Regions from separate parts of the Tissierella carlieri genome, predicted to be linked through region 1. Evidence: predicted binding sites of a transcription regulator. Region 1 holds the regulator's gene; each other region holds the start of a gene.
The links. Region 1 encodes HrcA, which represses chaperone genes, less so after heat shock. Its sites were predicted from a motif close to ATTAGCACTCNATANTATNGAGTGCTAAT; they were not measured.
Positions count from the first base shown of each region.

Region 2: the regulator HrcA is predicted to act here: its motif matches at 2,437-2,465, upstream of htpG (molecular chaperone HtpG).
Region 3: the regulator HrcA is predicted to act here: its motif matches at 4,257-4,285, upstream of KQI38_RS02305 (co-chaperone GroES).

Region 1 covers NZ_JAHLOH010000046.1:95,839-103,055, forward strand. The annotation lists gene KQI38_RS16420 (RsmE family RNA methyltransferase) at 1-43, opposite strand, end outside; gene prmA (50S ribosomal protein L11 methyltransferase) at 55-987, opposite strand; gene dnaJ (molecular chaperone DnaJ) at 1,238-2,356, opposite strand; gene dnaK (molecular chaperone DnaK) at 2,445-4,262, opposite strand; gene grpE (nucleotide exchange factor GrpE) at 4,286-4,822, opposite strand; gene hrcA (heat-inducible transcriptional repressor HrcA) at 4,848-5,900, opposite strand; gene hemW (radical SAM family heme chaperone HemW) at 6,034-7,170, opposite strand.
Region 2 covers NZ_JAHLOH010000021.1:35,541-42,757, reverse strand. The annotation lists gene KQI38_RS05420 (hypothetical protein) at 1-468, shown strand, start outside; gene KQI38_RS05415 (hemerythrin domain-containing protein) at 609-1,136, shown strand; gene KQI38_RS05410 (zinc-dependent alcohol dehydrogenase) at 1,241-2,371, shown strand; gene htpG (molecular chaperone HtpG) at 2,502-4,379, shown strand; gene KQI38_RS05400 (DUF445 family protein) at 4,461-5,927, shown strand; gene KQI38_RS05395 (adenosylcobalamin-dependent ribonucleoside-diphosphate reductase) at 6,069-7,217, shown strand, end outside.
Region 3 covers NZ_JAHLOH010000013.1:174,358-181,574, forward strand. The annotation lists gene KQI38_RS02285 (sensor histidine kinase) at 1-216, shown strand, start outside; gene KQI38_RS02290 (ABC transporter ATP-binding protein) at 427-1,194, shown strand; gene KQI38_RS02295 (ABC transporter permease) at 1,181-3,136, shown strand; gene KQI38_RS02300 (DUF554 domain-containing protein) at 3,433-4,128, shown strand; gene KQI38_RS02305 (co-chaperone GroES) at 4,332-4,613, shown strand; gene groL (chaperonin GroEL) at 4,740-6,377, shown strand; gene KQI38_RS02315 (helix-turn-helix domain-containing protein) at 6,480-7,217, opposite strand, start outside.

The DNA.
Region 1 (7,217 bases):
TCTCATCAATAACTTGTTCTTTCTCAACAAAAAATCTATGCATAATCTATTCACCTAACTATTAATAGCTATAATACAAGCCCAGCCATTTAACTTCTTGATATCTAATATTTTAAATCCATTTTCCACTAAAGCATTTTCCACTAATCCAATTTTTTCTACAATAATGCCAGATGTAATAAATATGCCATCTTCCTTTAAATAAGCTTTTAAATCCTTTGTCATTTTTGCAATTATTTCTGCTATTATATTTGAAACTATTATATTGGCTTTGCCTTCAACCACGTCTAATAAATTTCCTTCCTTTATTTCGATAATCTTATCTACATCGTTTTGCCTTATATTTTCATTGGATACTTTTACACACAGCTCATCAAGATCTACTCCCACTACCTTTTCAGCTCCTAGTTTTGCTGCAACTATGCTAAGTATTCCACTTCCACATCCAATATCATACACTATATCTCCTTGCTTTACATATTTCTCTAAAGCTTCCGTGCACATCATAGTTGTCTCGTGGGTACCTGTTCCAAAAGCCATACCTGGATCTAATTCGATTAATATATCATTTTCTTCTAAAACATATTCTTCCCAAGAAGGTTTTATTAGGATTCTTTCACCTATCTTAATTGGCTTATAATACTTTTTCCAAGATTCTGCCCAATCATTATCGTCTACCATGCCTATTATAATTTCACTCTCTCCAGTATTTAGTATTGGATCATTTTTTATTCTATTTTTAATTTCTTCGATTTTATTTTCTAAATCATCTGCCTCAGAAAAATATGCCTTAATTATTATTCCATCAAAGTCTTGATTTATTAAACTTGGATCCACAAAATCCCATTTTTCTTTTGATTGAGATAGTTCTATTATGTCCCTTGGGTCTTCTATGGCAAGTCCTGCAGCACCTACATCATATAGAACATTTGATACTAAATCTTCTAATTCGGCAGTAGTTTTTATCTGAACCTCTGTCCACTTCATAAATACACATCCTTTTTTAAAATCTAAAATAATTATACCCTAAGAGCCATGGAAAAACTACCATGATTTTAAGAAAACCTTCTAAAGTTATATTAGAGATAACTTTTCTTAGCCACTGCATAAGCGACTTGCACGAAATCAAAGATTCGGCAATCTGCTTAAAATTCATTGTCATAAAATTTCTAAATAAAAAATATAAAGGTAGAACTTTCCTATTAGTTATAAAGAACAATCACTCCTGGAGTGATTGTTAGTTGAAAGCATCCTTTACTTTATCAAAGAAACCTTTTTTATGCTCCTTGATATTTTCCCCTGTTTCATTGGCAAAATCCCTTAATAATTCTTTTTGTCTATCAGTTAGCTTAGTTGGAACCTTAACCTCTACAGTAAAGAAAAGGTCTCCTCTTCCATATCCTTTAAGATTTGGCACTCCCATGTTCTTGAGTCTAAATTCTGTTCCTGTCTGAGTTCCTTCTTGAATATTATGACTTGTTATACCTTCTAAAGTTGGTACCTGTATCTCTGCACCCAGTGCTGCCTCGGTGAAAGAAATAGGTACTGTTAAATAGATATCATTGCCTGAACGTTTAAATATTGGGTCTTCCGCCACATTTATATAAATATATAAATCTCCATTAGGTCCTCCTCTGTCTCCCGCTTCTCCCTCTTCTCTCATAGAGATTATAGAGCCAGTATCTACACCCGCTGGTATCTTCACTTTCATTTTCTTAGTTTTTATTTCTTTACCAGTGCCTCCGCAGGTATTACATTTATCTTTAATTATCTCACCAGTTCCATTACATGCATCGCAGGTAGATGTCCTAACAAATTGACCAAAAGGAGTTTGCTGGGCATATCTCACTTCTCCCCTACCTTTACAGGTTGAACAAGTTTCTTTTCCTGTACCTGATTTGGCTCCTGTTCCACCACAAGTTTCACAGTTTTCTGTTCTTCTAATTTGTATTTCTCTCTCTACTCCAAAAACAGCCTCTTTAAATTCTAGATTTAAGTTGTATCTTAGGTCTGCTCCCCTTACTGGGCCTGTTCTTCTTGAGCCTCTGCTAAATCCTCCTCCACCGAATATGTCAAATATATCTTCAAATATATCACCGAAACCTCCAAAGCCTTCTCCAAAACCTCCTGCTTGTGGATCTACCCCTGCATGCCCAAATCTATCATATCTAGATCTTTTCTCTGGGTCACTTAATATTTCATAGGCTGCATTAGCTTCTTTAAATTTTGCTTCTGCCTCTTTATTATCTGGGTTCAAATCAGGATGATATTTCTTTGCTAAAGATCTATATGCTTTCTTTATTTCATCTTCTGATGCATCTTTATTTAAACCTAAGATTTCATAGTAATCCCTCATCTTTTCACCAACCTTTAATTTGCTTATACAATTATATCAAATTTATGAGCTAAATCAAATGATTTAGCTCATATCTTTCATCGGTTATTTATTCTTCATCTACCACTTCATAATCCGCATCTACTACATCATCCTTAGGTCCTGCGCCTTCTTCTGGATTACCTTGTGCTCCAGCTTGCTCATACATTTTTTGAGATATGGAGTAGAAAGCTTCTGTCAATTCTTCAGTTTTTTGCTTAATTTCATCATAATTATCACCTTCTAATGATTTTTTAAGCTCTTCCAACTTAGATTCAACCTTTGACTTTTCATCTGCAGAAATCTTTCCTTCTAATTCTTTTAGAGTTTTTTCAGTTTGATAAACTAAATTATCTCCATTATTTCTTATTTCAATTGCTTCTTTCTTCTTCTTATCTTCTTCTGCAAATCTTTCTGACTCTTTTACTTTTCTTTCTATTTCCTCATCTGAAAGTTTAGTTGATGCTGTAATAGTTATTCTTTGTTCTTTTCCTGTTCCCAAATCCTTAGCACTTACATTTACAATACCATTAGCATCTATATCAAAAGTTACTTCTATTTGCGGAATACCTCTTTGTGCTGGTGGTATCCCTGTTAGTTGGAATCTACCTAAAGTAGTATTATCGTTTGCCATTTGACGCTCACCTTGCAGAACATGAATATCTACTGATGTTTGATTGTCTGCTGCAGTTGAGAATACTTGACTCTTCTTAGTTGGTATTGTAGTATTTCTTTCAATTAATCTAGTAGTTACTCCACCCAGAGTTTCAATACCAAGGGATAAAGGCGTAACATCTAATAATAATATATCTTTAACTTCACCTGCAAGTACTCCACCTTGAATAGCTGCACCTAATGCAACACATTCATCTGGATTAATATCTTTTTGCGGATCTTTGCCAATTAATTTTTTAACTGCTTCTTGCACAGCTGGTATTCTTGTTGAGCCTCCAACTAAAAGTACTTTTTCTATATCAGATGCTTGTAGTCCAGCATCCTTTAGGGCTTCTCTAACCGGTTCTAATGTATTATCCACTAAGGATGAAGTTAATTCATTGAATTTAGCTCTTGTGATATCCATATTTAAGTGTAATGGTCCTGCCTGAGTCGCAGTGATAAATGGTAAATTTACATTTGTTGACATGGTGGAAGATAATTCCTTCTTTGCCTTTTCTGCCGCCTCTTTTAATCTTTGTAATGACATCTTATCTTGTTTTAAATCAATGCCATTTTCTTTCTTAAACTGTTCTGCTATATAATTTACCAAAGCTTCGTCAAAGTCATCTCCACCTAGGTGGTTGTTTCCACGAGTAGCTAATACCTCAAATACTCCATCTCCAAGCTCTAGTATGGATACGTCAAAAGTACCACCCCCAAGGTCAAATACCATTATCTTATGTTGACCATGTTCCTTATCCATTCCATAAGCTAATGCAGCTGCTGTTGGCTCATTAATGATTCTCTTTACTTCTAATCCAGCAATTTTCCCTGCATCCTTTGTTGCCTGTCTTTGGCTATCTGTAAAATATGCTGGTACTGTGATTACTGCCTCAGAAACTGTCTCCCCTAAGTAGTTTTCAACATCCATTTTAATTTTTTGTAAAATCATAGCTGATATCTCTTCTGGTGAATAATTTTTACTATCTATATTTACTTTATGGTCAGAACCCATTTTTCTCTTAATCGATGCTATAGTTCTATCTGGATTTGTAATAGCTTGTCTTTTTGCAGTCTCCCCAACAAGTCTTTCTCCATCTTTTGTAAATGCTACTATAGATGGTGTTGTTCTATTTCCCTCTAAATTAGGTATAATAATAGGCTCTCCACCTTCCATAACAGCGACACATGAATTTGTAGTACCTAAGTCAATCCCAATTATTTTTCCCATAAAAACTCCTCCTTAAATAAATGTTATTTTGCTACTTTAACCATAGATGGTCTTATAACTCTATCTTTTAGTATATATCCATTTTGTAGAACTTCTGTTATCTTACCTTCCTCATAATCATCAGACTCTTCCATGAATACTGCATGATGGAAATTTGGATCGAAACTTTCTCCTAGAGATTTAATCTGTTCAACTCCATTCTCATTAAGAACCTTCATTAATTGCTGATATATCATTTCTATCCCTTTATAGAAATTATTTTCCTTATCATTTTCTGATTCCATGGCTCTTTGGAAATTATCTATTATAGGCAATAGATTACATACGAAGGATTCTAAAGCATAAGATATAGTACTCTCCTTCTCTTTTTCAGCTCTTTTCCTAAAGTTAATAAAATCGGCCTGAAGTCTTAATAACTTATTATTTAATTCCTCTAGTTCTTTATCCTTTGATTCTAAAGCTTCTTCTAAGTCTTTACTAGTTTCTTCAATTTCCTCCTTACAGATATCCTCTTCTATTACCTCTGAGTTTTCTTTTTTATCTTGATCCTTGTTCTTCATTACATCACCTCTTATAATGTTATGATTATTTTGATATATGTTTACTCATCAACATATTTATAATCTCTGTAATATTTACAGAAAATAAATGCAAAGTATTTACTAGCTTTAAATAATCCATCCTCGTAGGACCAATTATTCCAATTTTACCTATAGTTCTTTCTCCTAACCTGTAGGTAGTTGTAATCAAGCTACAGTCCTTTATAGGATCATAAATGTTTTCATTACCAATTGTTATTTCAATATCTTGAGATAGAGAATCATTCAGTAAAAGATTTAGTACCAAATCTTTATCTTCTATAAAAGATATAAAAGATTTAGCTTTCTCTAAGTCTCTGTACTCTGGGAAATTGAGTATTTTGGTTATCCCATCAGCATATAAATCAACATTATCTATATCTTCCATAGATTGATTTATAATAGGTATAATCCCGTCTATGATAACCTTATAATCATATATCTCCTTAATAATTCCATTGGAAACTTCTTCATTTATTTCATCTACTGATAGTCCCTTTAATCTATCATTCAAAAAATTAGACATTATATTAATTTGTTCTTCAGGAATCTCTTTATTTAGCCTAAAAATTGAATTTTTAACTACTCCAGTATTAGTAACTAAAACCATCAATACTTGTTGATTATCAATTGGTATTAATTGAATATGTTTTATTTTTGAACCCATTAACTGTGGAGATATTGCAAGAGCCGTATAACTAGTTATTGCCGATAGGACTTTTGCTGAATTTTGAAGCAATTGTTCTATCTCTCTAGATTCACTAGCTAATATTTTTTTTATCTCATCTTTTTTTATTAAATCTAACTTAGGCTTTTTACTCTTTAAAATTTCATCTACATATAATCTATAAGCTTTATCTGATGGAATTCTTCCTGCAGAAGAATGTGGTTTATTTAAATATCCTAACTCTTCTAGATCTGACATCTCATTTCTTATAGTTGCTGAACTTACTCCTAAATCATATTGCTTAGTTATTGTTCTAGAACCTATAGGTTCTGCACTATTTATATAAGAGTTGATAATCGCATAAAGAACTTTAAGTTTTCTATCATCTAGCATATTTAATCACCTCAGTATTCTTTCACATACTAGATAGTTTTATTAGCACTCTATGTCATTGAGTGCTAATGCTCACGATTTAAAGTTACCACTATCTCTAAATTTTGTCAATAGTTTTTATCAAAATATTTTATTACATTAAAAAATCTATTTCAACTAAATTAGACAAGTCTAATCCTCGTTTTGTTAGTCGGATACAATTATCATCATTTAATATTAAACCATTTTTTATATGTTTATTTATTATATCTTTATATAATTCTTCTATTTCTATACTAAATCTGTTCTTAAATTGGGTCTTATCTATACCAGATATTTTTCTTAGACCTAGTATACAAAATTCTTCTATTTCTGTATTCTTATCTATTATTTCTTCATCTTCTATAGGAAGGATTTTCTTTTTCAAGTTTTCAATATAAATATTTATATCAGATGTGTTAGAAAATCTTTTTCCCTCCATATTTGAATGACTGCTTAACCCTATCCCAAGATAAGGTTTTACATCCCAATAGACTAAATTATGTTTGCATTCATAGCTTGGTAATGCATAGTTAGATATTTCGTAGTGGTCGTAGCCATGTTCAATCAAGTATTCCGTAGCCTTATGATACATTAATCTTTCCATATCTTCATCAGGTAATAAAATCTTTCCTTCGATATAGGATTTATAAAGTCTCGTTCCCTCTTCTAGTATAAGTCCATAGTATGAGATATGTTCTACTCCTAGTTCAATTACTTTCTTTAATGAGTCTATTACATTATCTATAGTTTGATTTGGCAATCCGAATATTAGGTCTACGTTGATATTGTTTATATTCTCTTCTCTTAGAATTTCATAGCTTCTATAAAAATCCTTGGCCTTATGAACTCTTCCTATGGATTCTAACAATTTATCATCTAATGTCTGCACTCCTATACTTACCCTATTTATTCCAGATTTTTTATATATTCGTACCTTTTCTCTATCTAATGTACCAGGATTAGCTTCTATTGTAACTTCAACTAATCCAGTAGTTCTAAAATTCTTATATATAAATTCTAGTATCCTATTGATATATTTTGGATTTATACATGATGGTGTTCCTCCACCTATAAATATAGTTTTTATATTATATTCACTTATTCTTTCTTTATATAAGCTTAATTCATGAATCAAGCTATCTATATAATCATCAATTTTGTGATTTATATTGACAAAAGATGAAAAATCACAATAATAACATTTACTTATGCAGAAAGGTATATGGATGTATAAGGATAATTCTTTCATTCTTCTCCTCCAATAATAATAAAATCTTCTATGGCAGCATATCAAGG
Region 2 (7,217 bases), on a different contig from region 1:
CTTGGGATAGGAAAATTTATAACATCTATTACAATGACCATCTTTTATGTAATTTTATATCATATATGGAGACAGCGTTACAGAATTAGGGGGAATAAGGGACTTACATTTTCAATTTATGCTTTGAGTATTATACGAATAGGATTATGTGTTTTTCCTCAGAATGATTGGTTAAACTATAATGCACCTGTTTCATGGGGAATATATAGAAATATTCCATTTGCTATTATGGGTGCTATTATTATCTCTATTTTTTATTCTGAAGCAAAGAAGTGTGATGACAATAATTTTAAATTCATGTGGCTGGCGATTGTATTATCTTTCGTTTTATATATACCTGTAGTGCTATGGGCTAATACAATTCCATGGATTGGAATCTTAATGATACCAAAAACTCTTGCCTATGTTTGGGTAGTATTGATGGGTTATAAAGAATTTAGGTTCAATGAAAAAAAGAAAGCTTTATAAGAAATAAGACGTTATATCTTCTAACTACTACAAAAAATAGTTGGATTAACTAGGTCATAATAGGGTATCACTAAAAAACAAACAAATAATAAATAAAATAATTAATAAGATTATAATAAAAATTAGAAGGAGAGATATCCGTGACAAATTTCCATAGCCAAGAAATAGATTTGAATACTGAGAAATACTCTCAGATAATAGAGTATATCCTCAAGAAGCATCATACTCCATTAAAAAAGGAATTACCAGAATTAGAAAAATTGGTATATACAATATTTAAAGTTCATTTTGACGATTCTGGAGATGTTCTTGAAAAGGTTCATAGATTATTTGGAGGATTAAAGACAGTATTAGAATCTCATATCATTAAAGAAGAAAGAAAGTTATTTTATATGATAATTGACTATGAAAAGGAACCTTCACAAAAGCTGTTAGAAAATATAGTAGAGGAAATTGAGAACGTTGAGAAGGATAATAAAGAATTAGAAGGGCTAGTTAAGAAAATTCGAGAGATTACAAATGACTATTTAGTTCCACCTACAGGATGTCCTACTTATGTAAATACTTACGATAGACTGAAGGAATTAGAGATAAGCTTATTACAGCATATAGATATAGAAAATAATATAATGTTTTATAGATTGAAAAAAGAAGCTAATAAGGGATAGTAGGATAATTTCCTACTATTTTCTATTTTTCTACTTTCGGCTATCATTGCATATTCATACCTTACTTGGAAAAGATAATCCTATAACTTAATTGGAGGGATTTCATGAGGGCAATAGTATATGAGGGAATAAATGATGTGAGGGTAGCAAAGGTTGATGATCCAAAGATACAAAATGAGGATGATATTATAGTTAAGGTAACATCAACAGCTATATGTGGATCTGATTTGCACTTAGTTCATGGAATGGTACCTAATATGCCAAAGGGATTTATTTTGGGGCATGAAACCATGGGTATCGTAGAAGAAGTGGGTAAAGGTGTGAATAAGGTTAAAAAGGGTGATAGAGTTATTGTTCCTTTTCCAATAGCGTGTGGGCATTGCTGGTATTGTGAGCATGATTTATGGAGTCAATGTGATAATTCCAATGATAATGGAGAAACTGGAGCTATATTTGGATATAGCAACACCTATGGAGGGTATGATGGAGGTCAAGCAGAATATCTTAGAGTACCTTATGCAAATGTAGGTCCTACGGTTATACCTGAAGAACTAACGGATGAGCAGGTACTATTTCTTACGGATATATTACCAACTTCTTATTGGGGAGTTGAAAACGGTGGAGTAAAAAATGGTGACACAGTAGTAGTACTAGGTTCTGGACCGGTAGGACTATTATCTATGAAATGGGCAGCATTTAAAGGTGCTAAACGAATAATAGCAGTAGATAGAGTTGGATATAGATTAGAGCATGCTAAAAGATACAATGGTGTAGAAGTAGTAAATTTTGAAGAATATGATAATACTGGAGAATATATAAAAGAACTAACAAATGGGGGAGCAGATGTAGTAATTGATTGTGTTGGAATGGATGGAAAGATGTCGTTTATTGAAAAGATGGAAACTGCATTAAAACTTCAAGGAGGCTCAAAATCTGCAATTGAAATATCTACTCAAGCAGTTAGAAAAGGTGGAACTATATCTATGGTAGGGGTATATGGTGCTAGATATAATATGTTTCCTTTAGGGGATTTCTTTTCAAGAAATATTACTATAAAAATGGGGCAATGTCCTGCACATTCCTATGTAGAACCTATTCTTAAGCTTATTAATCAAGGAAAGTTTGATGCTACTGATATAATAACTCACAGATTATCCTTAGATGAAGGAAAACATGGGTATGAGATATTTGATAAAAAAGCTGATAATTGTATTAAAGTAGTATTAAAACCTTAAAATAAAAACTATCACTAATATTTCTTGTTCTTGACATAAAAAAATAAATATGGTACATTTTTCTTATTAGCACTCTAACACTTAGAGTGCTAAAAAAATTATAATATAAAAAAGGAAAGGGAAGATATCTATGGAAAGAAAGGAATTTAGAGCAGAGTCAAAGCGTTTGCTTGATTTGATGGTAAATTCAATTTACACACATAAAGAGATATTTTTAAGAGAGCTGATTTCCAATTCGTCTGATGCTATTGATAAAATTTATTATAAAGCTTTGACTGATGAGAGCATAAGCTTTAATAAAGATGATTATTACATTAAGATTATAGCAGATAAAGAAAATCGCACATTGACCGTATCAGATACAGGAATTGGAATGTCAAAGGAAGAATTAGAAGAGAATCTCGGTGTGATTGCAAATAGTGGTTCCTTTGCATTTAAAAATGAAAATGAATTGAAAGATGGCTTTGATATAATTGGCCAATTTGGTGTTGGATTTTATTCTGCATTCATGGTAGCGGACAAGGTAACAGTTATAAGTAAAACCTTTGGAGCCAATGAAGGATATAAATGGGAGTCTGAGGGTGCTGAGGGATATACAATAGAGCCTATAGAAAAAGATACTGTTGGGACAGATATAATACTTACAATCAAGGAAAATACAGAAGACGAGAATTATGATGAATTTTTAGAAGAATATAGATTGAGGGGAATTATTAAAAAATATTCTGACTTTATTAGATATCCAATTAAAATGGATGTTACAAAGAGCAGATTAAAGGAAGGCTCTGAAGATGAATATGAACAATATGAAGAAGAGCAAGTAATAAATAGTATGGTTCCAATATGGAGAAAAAATAAAAATGAATTAACAGAAGAAGATTATAAGAATTTTTATTCAGAAAAGCATTTTGGATTTGATGAACCTATAAAGTCAATTCATCTATCTGTAGATGGTGTCGTAAGGTATAATGCTTTATTATTTATACCAAGTCAAACTCCTTATGATTTTTACACAAAAGAGTACGAAAAGGGACTTGAGTTATATTCCAATGGGGTACTTATAATGAATAAGTGTGCTGATTTACTTCCAGATTATTTTAGCTTTGTAAAAGGAATTGTAGATTCAGAAGATTTATCCTTAAATATATCTAGAGAGATATTACAGCATGATAGACAATTAAAGTTGATTGCAAAGAAGATAGAAGATAAAATTAAAGATGAATTAACTTTAATCCTAAAGAATGAAAGAGAAAAATATGAGGAATTCTTTAAAGGATTTGGAAAACAATTGAAATTCGGAGTTTATAGTGATTTTGGAATGCACAAAGAAGTATTACAAGACCTGCTTATTTTCTATTCGTCAAAGGAAAAGAAAATGGTTACCTTAGAGGAATATGTAAGTAGAATGCCAGAAGAGCAAAAATATATCTATTATGCAGCTGGCGAATCTGTAGAGAGAATTGATAAATTGCCACAAACTGAATTAGTAAAGGATAAAGGCTACGAAATTTTATATTTCACAGATGATATAGATGAATTTGCAATTAAAATGCTAATGCAATATAAGGAAAAGGAATTTAAATCTGTATCGTCAGGTGATTTAGGTATAGAAGCTGATGAAAAGGATAAGGATAATGAAAAGGAAATAGAAGAAAATAAGGAGCTATTTTCATTTATGAAGGAAAGCTTATCAGATAAAATAAAGGAAATAAAACCTTCTAAGAGACTTAAAAATTATCCTGTTTGCCTATCTAGCGAAGGGGAACTTTCAATAGAAATGGAGAAAATCTTAAGTCAAATGCCAGATAATCAGGGTATAAAGGCTGATAAAATATTGGAAATTAATATACATCACCATGTATTTGACACATTAAAATCTGCCTTTGAAAATGATAAGGATAAACTAAAGCTTTATACTAACTTATTATATAATCAAGCCTTATTAATAGAAGGATTACCTATAGAGGACCCTATTGAATTTACAAATAATATATGTAAGCTTATGTAGCGTGAAAGGGGGCGGTTTTTTTGCATGGAAAGCAAAAAAACCGCCTATGCATTCATCTCAATGCTTTAGAAAGGAGAAAATATGAAAATTTTAGTACCAGTTATAGTTGGAGCAATCATAGGATATTTTACAAATTGGCTTGCTATAAAGATGCTGTTTAGACCTCATCATGAGAAAAGAATAATGAATATAAAAATACCCTTTACTCCAGGCCTTATACCGAAGGAGAGAGAGAGGATTGCTAAAAGTATAGGGGAAACAGTAGGAAACTATTTATTATCACCAGAAACTATAGTTGAGGCTTTAGCTAATAAAAGAACGGATAGAGAAATTAAATTGTGGTTAGAAGATAAACTAAACAAATTAAAAGAAAGCCAACAATCTATGAAGGGGATTTTAGATAATTTGCTAGGTGAAAATTATGATAGATTTATAAAGAAAATAAAAGAAAATTTAAAGAATATAATAATTTCTCATATCAGGAGTGAACAATTTAAAACTTTAATATCTAAAGCTATTGAAGATAAAGTAAATAGCTTTGATACTGAAGAAATTTATGGATTAGTAGATGAAAAGTTGAGGGGATCTTTAATTGAATTATCAAAATCCTCAGAGCTAAAGAATGGAATAATCAGACACCTAGATTCAAAGCTAAATGAATTTGCTCAAGATGAAAGAATGCTATCACAATTGATTCCAGAGGAGTTATTAGCTGCTATAAATCAGTATATTGATGAAAATGGAAATGAAATCGGATATAGTATAAGGACGAGTTTCAAAGATCCTGAAATACAAAGAAAAATTAAAGATTCCATTTCGGAGCTTGTCTCTCAAAATATGTCTAAATTAATTATTGCTTTTATTAGTCCAGAGTTAATTTCTGATAAAGTATTTCATATGATTGAAAAATATATAAATAGTGAAGATGCAAATAAAAATATAGTTATGCTCGTTAAGGCTTCAATAGATAAGCTACTAGAATCCAAGGCTTCAGAGGTGGTACCAAGACTAATGGAAACTATTGGTCATGATGGTCTAGCAAGAATTTCGGATGTATTAATTAATTATATTTCTGATGAAAAAAATTATGATATTATGTTACAATTGATACAGGATAAACTAAAAGCTTCAGAATTAAATAACAAGGAAAATATAATAAATTACTTAAATACTAATATAGACATAATATTAAATTCAACTAAATTAGAAGAGAGTATCTTTAATTTTACTCAAATTATAGTAGAACAATTTTTAGACAAACCTATTTCTTCTATGGCAGAAAAAATAAATAAGGATATGATTACAAATATTTATAATATAGCTAGAACTATATTTGAAGGATTTGCTATACATGAATTGCCACATATTATTGAGTTATTTAATATATCAAAGATTGTAGAAGATAAGGTAAATAGCTTCGATGTAGATTTTACTGAGGAATTGATTTTAGATATTGCCAATAAGGAACTAAAGGCTATTACTTGGTTAGGAGCACTTTTAGGAGGTATACTAGGTATATTGACCCCTTTAATTCAGATGTTATATTAAGATAATATAATATACTTGATTTTCAAGTTAATATTTGATAAATTGGGTATATGTAGTATACGAATAACATATATAACACTATATATAGTTGACTGTAATTTGTTTTTAACTATTAAGGATTCATTATAAAGGGGGAGCATTATGTTACATGTTGAAAAGCGAAATGGCAATATAGTTGTATTTGAGGAAGAGAAAATTGTAAATGCAATTAAGAAGGCTATGGGAGAAACGGATTTAGGTATCGATGAAGATCTGGCTCAAGAAATTGCCCATAAGGCTTTTATAGATTTTAGTAAATTAGAAGTAGTAAATATAGAAAAGATTCAAGATTTTGTAGAAGTTGAACTTATGAAGTCACGTCCTGATGTAGCTAGACTTTATATTATTTATAGAGAAGAGAGAGCTAAATTAAGAGAACAAGGATGGGTAATGTCAGATCTTCAGAGAGATATTTATGAAAAAAAGTATCGCTTTGAGAATGAATCCTTTGATGGATTCTTGACTAGAGTCAGTGGTGGTAATAATGCTATTAAAAAAGCTATAAAGGATAAAAAATTTATGCCAGCAGGCCGTATCTTAGCAGGGAGAGGACTAGATAAGTTTGGTAGGAAAATTACTTTATCAAATTGTTACGTAATGCCAAAAGTTGAGGATAACATTGAATCCATATTTGATACTGCAAAATACTTAGCAAGAACTTATTCCTATGGTGGTGGTGTAGGACTTACTATTTCTAAACTAAGACCAAAGGGCTCTAGAGTAAATAATGCTGCAAATACTACAACTGGTGCTGTTTCCTTCATGGATTTGTTTTCTATGGTTACAGGATTAATTGGTATGAGAGGTAGACGTGGTGCTTTAATGCTCAATATGGATTGTAATCACCCTGACATAGAAGATTTTATTGATGTAAAAAATGATTTATCTAAAGTGAACTATGCAAATATATCTGTTAATATAGATGATAAATTTATGAATGCAGTGAAAAATAATGAAGAATATGATCTATATTTTAAGGTTGAAGCAACTGGAGAAGAAATTAAAAAGATTGTCAATGCTAGAGAATTATTTAAGAAATTATCTAGAAACAACTGGAATATGGCTGAACCAGGAATATTGTTCCAAGATAAGATCAACTCTTGGCATCTAATGAGTGAGGATAAGGATTTTGAATTTGCAGGAGTTAACCCATGTGCTGAAGAGACTCTTCCAGCTTTTGGTAGTTGTAACTTATCATCTATCAATTTAGCTGAATTTGTAAAAAATCCATTTACTAAGTATGCATATTTT
Region 3 (7,217 bases), on a different contig from region 1:
ATACCAAAACAGGATTTAGATAGAATATTTGATCCGTTCTTTACTGGAAAAAATGGTAGGAAATACTTAGAATCCACAGGCATGGGACTATATCTTGTGAAGGATGTATGTGATAAACTAGGTCATGGTATATATATAGAATCTATTGAGGGAGAAGGTACAAAATCAAGTATTATTTTTTATCATGGAAAAAGTATTTATGACCTAACCCAGTGAATGAACGAAGGTCCTAACGGACACCACTGAAATATATCCTACGGAGTAAACAGAGGTTGTGAGTAAATAGATTTGTGTTGCGAAACTGCGGAAAACAACCTAATCTAACAATATTGTAAGATAATATCTCCATTTGAAAGGGAAATCGATAGAAAGATTTCCCTTGAATTATTATGATATATATAGAAATACAAATCAGGAGGTAATAGAATGTCAGTATTGCAAACTAAAGATCTATCTAAAATATATGGTAGCAAGGGCAAAGGAGTATCGGTGAAAGCCTTAGATAATTTTAATATGAATATAAAAGAAGGAGAATTTGTAGGAATAATGGGTCCTTCAGGCAGTGGAAAGACTACCCTATTGAATATTCTTGCTACAATAGATTCTCCATCTTCTGGAGAAATTTTAATAAATGGAGAAAATCCCTATAGATTAAAGGAAGATAAGTTAGCTATATTCAGAAGAAAGAATTTAGGGTTTATATTTCAAGATTTTAATTTATTAGATACATTATCTGTAAAGGAAAATATAATACTTCCTTTAGTATTAGAAGGTTTCCTAAAAAGAGAAATAGAAAAAAAACTAGATGAAATAACATCCATATTAAATATCAAGGATATCCTAGATAAAAGAACCTATGAAGTATCAGGGGGACAGCAACAAAGGACTGCTTGTGCAAGGGCATTAATAAATAACCCTGCTATTATTTTAGCAGATGAACCTACTGGAAACTTAGACTCTAAGGCATCCTTTGATTTAATGAGCTCTTTAGAAAATATAAATGAAAAAAGAAAAGCTACTATAGTTATGGTAACTCATGATGCTTTTGCAGCTAGTTTTTGTAAAAGAATAATAATGATAAAAGATGGGAAGTTCTTCACTGAAATAGTTAAGGATTCTAATAGACAGGTATTTTTTAAAGAAATTTTAGATGCCTTATCCCTTCTTGGAGGTGGGTATAATGAAAATATCTAATATGGCTCTTAGCAATGTTAAGGGAAATCTATATAGATATGTAATGTATTATTTGAGTAATGCATTTGCTGTTACAGCATTCTTTATATTTTCCAATTTTGTATTCCATCCTTCTTTAAATTTTAAAAATATAGGCGGACATCCAGTGGCACAAATGGGGGTAATTAATAGTATGGTAGCCTGTCAAGTTATCATAGTAATGTTTTCAGTACTGTTTGTAGGGTATTCTACTTCCATATTTTTAAAATCTCGAGGAAGAGAGTTTGGATTACTATCTCTATATGGAATGACTACAAATCAAATAAGGAAATATGTTCTTATAGAAAATACTATAATATCTATTTTATCCATAGGAACTGGTATATTGTCAGGAGTTGCCTTTTCAAAATTATTTCTTATGGCGATGGAAGCATTTATGGATATTAACTTGCCATTTAATATTTCTCTTAAAGCTTTAGGTATTACTGCTTTGATTTTTTTTACCTTATTTGAAATAGTAAGCACTTTAATGCTTTTTAAAATAAAGAATAAGGAAATAATACAACAAATTAAAAGCAGTAAGATGCCTAAGGAAATGCCAAAGTTTTCAAAGAAGAAATCAATTCTTGGAGTTAGTTTATTAATATTGGGTTATGGTATAGCTTGGTTTGTAGAAGGAGTACTTGTGCCTTTGGCTATGATACCAGTTATATTTATAGTTGTAACTGGTAGTTATTTTATCTTTACTCAATTTAGTATAGCTGTAGCTAATAAAGTTTTAAAAAATGAAAATATAATTTATAAAAAAACTAATATAATATCTTATTCTCAAATGATATTTAAACTACAAGATACAGCTAAGGTATTGTTTTTAGCAGCTACTTTAGGTGCAATTACCTTTACTGCTACAGAAACCATATATTCATTTTTTACAGAGATATCAAGTATATCAGGAATTGATACGCCAGAAGATATTGCAATAATCCAAAAAGGGGAAACACTGAAGGATAATCAGAGTATAGAGAGAGTAAAAGAAATCCTAAAAAAATATGATTTAAAAACAAATGAGTTTCATACAGTTAAAAATATAAAGGTTAAAAATGAGTCTAAAAAAGCTAATGATAGTATCAGAGAAGAAATCTTACTCATATCAAATACTGATTATAATAAATTAGCTGTTTTCCAAGGTAAGGATAAAATTGAAGTGAAAGAAAATGAGGTAGTCTATAATTTTCCTTATGAGGTGTTTAGCTATAATGGTAAACCAGAGAAAATTAAAAGATATCCCCTTGAAACAGCAATATTAAGTTTAAATGAGGAAGTAAATGAATATAGGGTAAGCGAGGAGATACATGGTGGTGTTATGTCTCTTAATAAACTAGGATATTTTGATGCATTTATATTAAACGACAAAGACTATAACCATATATTAGAAATGACTAAAGAGGATGATATAGTTATATATAATGGAATAAAATTAGAAAAATGGAAGAGTTCCTTCGATGCTTCAGTTGAGATACAAGAGATGTTGGGTAGTAAATATCAAGGTAATTATTATTCTAAGTCAATTCCTTATAAAGACATCAGAAAAAGCTTTGGACTTACATTATTCATAGGATTTTTTATAGCCTTTTTATTCTTTATAGCTTCAGGCAGTATAATATATTTCAAATTATTCAACGAAGTAAAACAAGATAAAGTAGAATACGATATACTTAGAAAAATTGGAACTACAGAAAAAGAAATAAGTAAAGTAATAACAAAACAAATAGGGATTATATTCTTTTTACCTTTTGTAGTTAGTACTACACATTCTTTATTTGCATTGAAATCTCTTTCTAATTTACTTCAAAGAAATCTTTTTGCAAATGGTCTTGTAGTTGCATTAGGATATCTAGTATTTCAGGTGATTTATTTTATCATAATAAGAACAATGTATATAAGGAAAGTGAAATATAATTAAAAAATAAGATGAAAATGGAATTCTTTAAAAGGATTCCATTTTTTTATAGAAATTATCCTTAAAATGGTGTATCCTATTAAAATATAGTGAAAAGTGAATGGTGAATAGTTCTGAGCGAAAATTTTGGTTTTTTTAACTATTCACTAGGTAAACAAACCCTAAAGGGCTACCAAATTATACCCTGCGAGGCAAGTATAAGTAGCTAAGCAATGTACACAAAATAGAAAATCACAATTTTGGTATCCTGCTTATATTAGTTATTCATTATTCACTGAACTAATGGGGGTAGATTAACTATGCTAGGAACAATAGTAAATGCTTTAGCAATTATATTAGGTTCATTATTAGGTATAGGAGTAAAAAAAGGAATTAAAGATGATTATAAGAATACCATAATGGATGGTATAGGTCTTGCTGTAATTATCATCGGTATTATGGGGGGGATTAAGTCTGAAAATATTATCCTAGTTATAGGAAGTATTGTAGTAGGAAGTGTAATAGGTGAGGTAATTGGAATAGAAAATAAGCTTGATAATTTAGGGGATTTTCTACAAGATAAATTTGGAGGAAAAGATAGTAACTTCTCTAAGGGCTTTGTAACAGCTTCTTTAGTATATTGTGTTGGAGCTATGGCAATAGTTGGTTCTCTTGAGTCTGGAATACAAGGTAATCACCAAACTTTATTTGCAAAATCAATTCTTGATGGTATATCGGCTATAATATTTGCTTCAACTTTAGGCATCGGAGTTGCATTTTCAAGTATCCCAGTATTTATCTATCAAGGCAGCATTACTTTATTGGCTAATTTTATAAAAGATTTACTTACTGTACAAGTAGTAAATGAAATGTCAGCAGTAGGTGGCTTGCTTATTATGGCAATAGGAATAAATATATTAGGAATCAAGAAAATAAAGGTAGGAAATATGCTTCCAGCAGTTTTTATTCCTATTATTTACTATATATTAGTAAATTTAGTTAATTTAATAAGATAAGAATAGTAAATTAGAGAAAAAATAAGATTAATGGTTTAAAAGCCATATTTTAGCAAATAATACCTTAATATAGTCAAATTTCAGACTTGATTACATGATTTCATTTAAGTAACATATATATTGTACATATTAGCACTCAACGACAATGAGTGCTAATAAAATGAAGGATAAAACTAATATTAACATAAGGAGGTAGTATAACTATGAATCTAAGACCATTAGGTGATAGGATTGTAATTAAAAAAGTTGAGGTTGAAGAGAAAACAAAAAGTGGTATAGTTCTACCAAGTACTGCTAAGGAGCAACCACAAATGGCAGAGGTAGTTGCTATTGGTGCTGATATTACAAATGATGAAAAGAAAAAAGATCAAATTAAAGCTGGAGACAAAGTAATATTCTCAAAATATGCTGGAACAGAAATCAAAGTAGATGGTGAAGAATTAACAATCCTAAAATTATCTGATATTTTAGCAATAGTGGAATAATGACAATTCACATTTCACAATTCACAATTGAAAACCAAAACCTATATTATTTTAATCTTTTAATTGTGCATCGTGCATTGTGCATTGTAAATTTACGAAGTAAATTCAAAAGGAGTGTGGATATAAATGGCTAAAGAAATTATGTTTGGAGAAGACGCACGTCGTGCTATGGAAAGAGGTATAAATCAATTAGCTGATACTGTAAAGGTTACATTAGGACCAAAGGGAAGAAATGTTGTATTAGATAAGAAGTTTGGTGCACCACTTATTACAAATGACGGAGTAACTATAGCTCGTGAAATAGAATTAGAAGATAAATATGAAAATATGGGTGCTCAACTTGTTAAAGAAGTAGCTACAAAGACTAATGATGTAGCTGGAGATGGAACTACAACAGCTACTTTACTTGCTCAAGCAATTATTAGAGAAGGACTAAAGAATGTGGCAGCAGGTGCAAATCCAATGATCCTTCAAAAGGGAATTAAATCAGCTGTAAATGCCACAGTAGAAGAAATTAAGAGATTTTCTAAGGAAGTAGAATCAAAAGAATCTATAGCTCAACTTGCATCTATTTCTGCAGGAGATGAAGAAATAGGAAAATTAATAGCTGATGCTATGGAAAAAGTAGGAAACGATGGGGTTATCACTGTAGAAGAATCAAGATCTATGGGAACAACTCTAGATGTAGTAGAGGGTATGCAATTTGACAGAGGATATGTATCAGCTTACATGGTTACAGATACTGAAAAAATGATAGCAGAATATGATAATCCATATATTTTAATTACAGATAAGAAGATTAGTAATATCCAAGAAATCCTTCCAATTCTTGAGCAAATAGTACAAATGAGTAAACCTCTTGTAATTATTGCTGAAGATATTGAAGGAGAAGCAATGGCTACATTAGTAGTTAACAAATTAAGAGGAACATTTAACTGCGTTGCTGTTAAGGCACCTGGCTTTGGAGATAGAAGAAAAGAAATGCTACAAGATATAGCTATTTTAACAGGTGGTGAAGTAATATCAGAAGAATTAGGATATGACTTAAAAGAAACTACTATTGAAATGTTAGGTAGAGCAGCTAAGGTTAAAGTTGATAAGGAAACAACTGTAATAGTTAACGGAGAAGGAAATCAAGAGGAAATTCAAAATAGAGTTAAACAAATCAAAGCTCAACTTGAAGAAACAGAATCAGAATTTGATGCTGAAAAGCTTCAAGAAAGACTTGCTAAATTATCAGGCGGAGTAGCAGTAATTCAAGTAGGTGCTGCAACTGAAACAGAACTTAAGGAAAGAAAACTTAGAATAGAAGATGCTTTAGCTGCAACTCGTGCAGGAGTTGAAGAAGGTATGGTTCCTGGTGGTGGAACAGTATTGATAGATGCAATACCAGCCGTAGCTAAATTGCTTGAAGCAACTCATGGTGATGAAAAAACAGGAGTTAGTATAATAGTGAGGGCGTTAGAAGAGCCAGTTAGACAAATTGCGGCAAATGCAGGACTTGAGGGTTCTGTTATCGTTGAAAAAGTTAAAGAAGAAGCGCCAGGTACTGGATTTGATGCTTTAAATGAAAGATATGTAGATATGATTCAAGCAGGTATAGCAGACCCAACTAAGGTGACTAGATCAGCATTACAAAATGCAGCATCTGTAGCAGCTATGGTACTTACTACAGAAGGTGCAGTAGTAGATATAGAAAAAGAAGACCCAATGGCAGCTATGGGTGGAATGGGCGGTATGGGTGGAATGGGCGGCATGATGTAATTCCATCATAAATAATAGTACAAATTTTTAAATTATCAATCACTTATATCCTAGAGGTTTTTCATAAGTATATTAAACTTATGATAGACCTCTTTTTTCTTATTAGAATTTTGAAATGCTTAAATAGGTCTTTTTAAGTATATCTATCTGATCCTGTAACATTATAATAATCTCATTTTTGTCTTTATTAACAGGAGCAATCTGTTCCCAAGTTTGTTTGAAATATTCTTCAAAGGCTTTAATTAAAGTGTTTTCTTCTATTGATAGTTGTACTTTTTTAAGGTCTTTTACAGCATTAAAAGTCTCGAATAATACAGCTTGTCTTTCTTTAATGGCACAATATGAATTAACACTTTTTAAAAAATTATCAGTACTTTTAGGCATAAAAGCAATATTATAATTGTCATAGGTTTTGAGAAGATAGATTATGTTTTGTAGAAGTTCGATGATATCTTCAACATCCATATTTATTATCTCCGTTTCTTCATAATAGTCAAAATAAAATCGTTTATGCATAACTAGATCTTCAATAGAATTTGCTAAAAATATATCTTTATATTGATAGTATTTTATACCTGATAAGAATGCATTAAATTGTCTTTTATGAAAGTCTAAAAGCAGAAGTATTTCATCATTTGGAAGATTTTTTTTTCTTAAGACTTTTTCAAGCAAGTTTTCAGTTAGTGTAAACGTGGTAAAACAGTATTTATATTGAAATCGATTACCTATACTTTCTTCCAATTCAGTTAACTTATGATGATATTCAATATTTTTTGTATGATATTTAATTAAAGGTTTAGCATCATTTGTAATGACTGCATTAAAATAATTTTTCAAGAT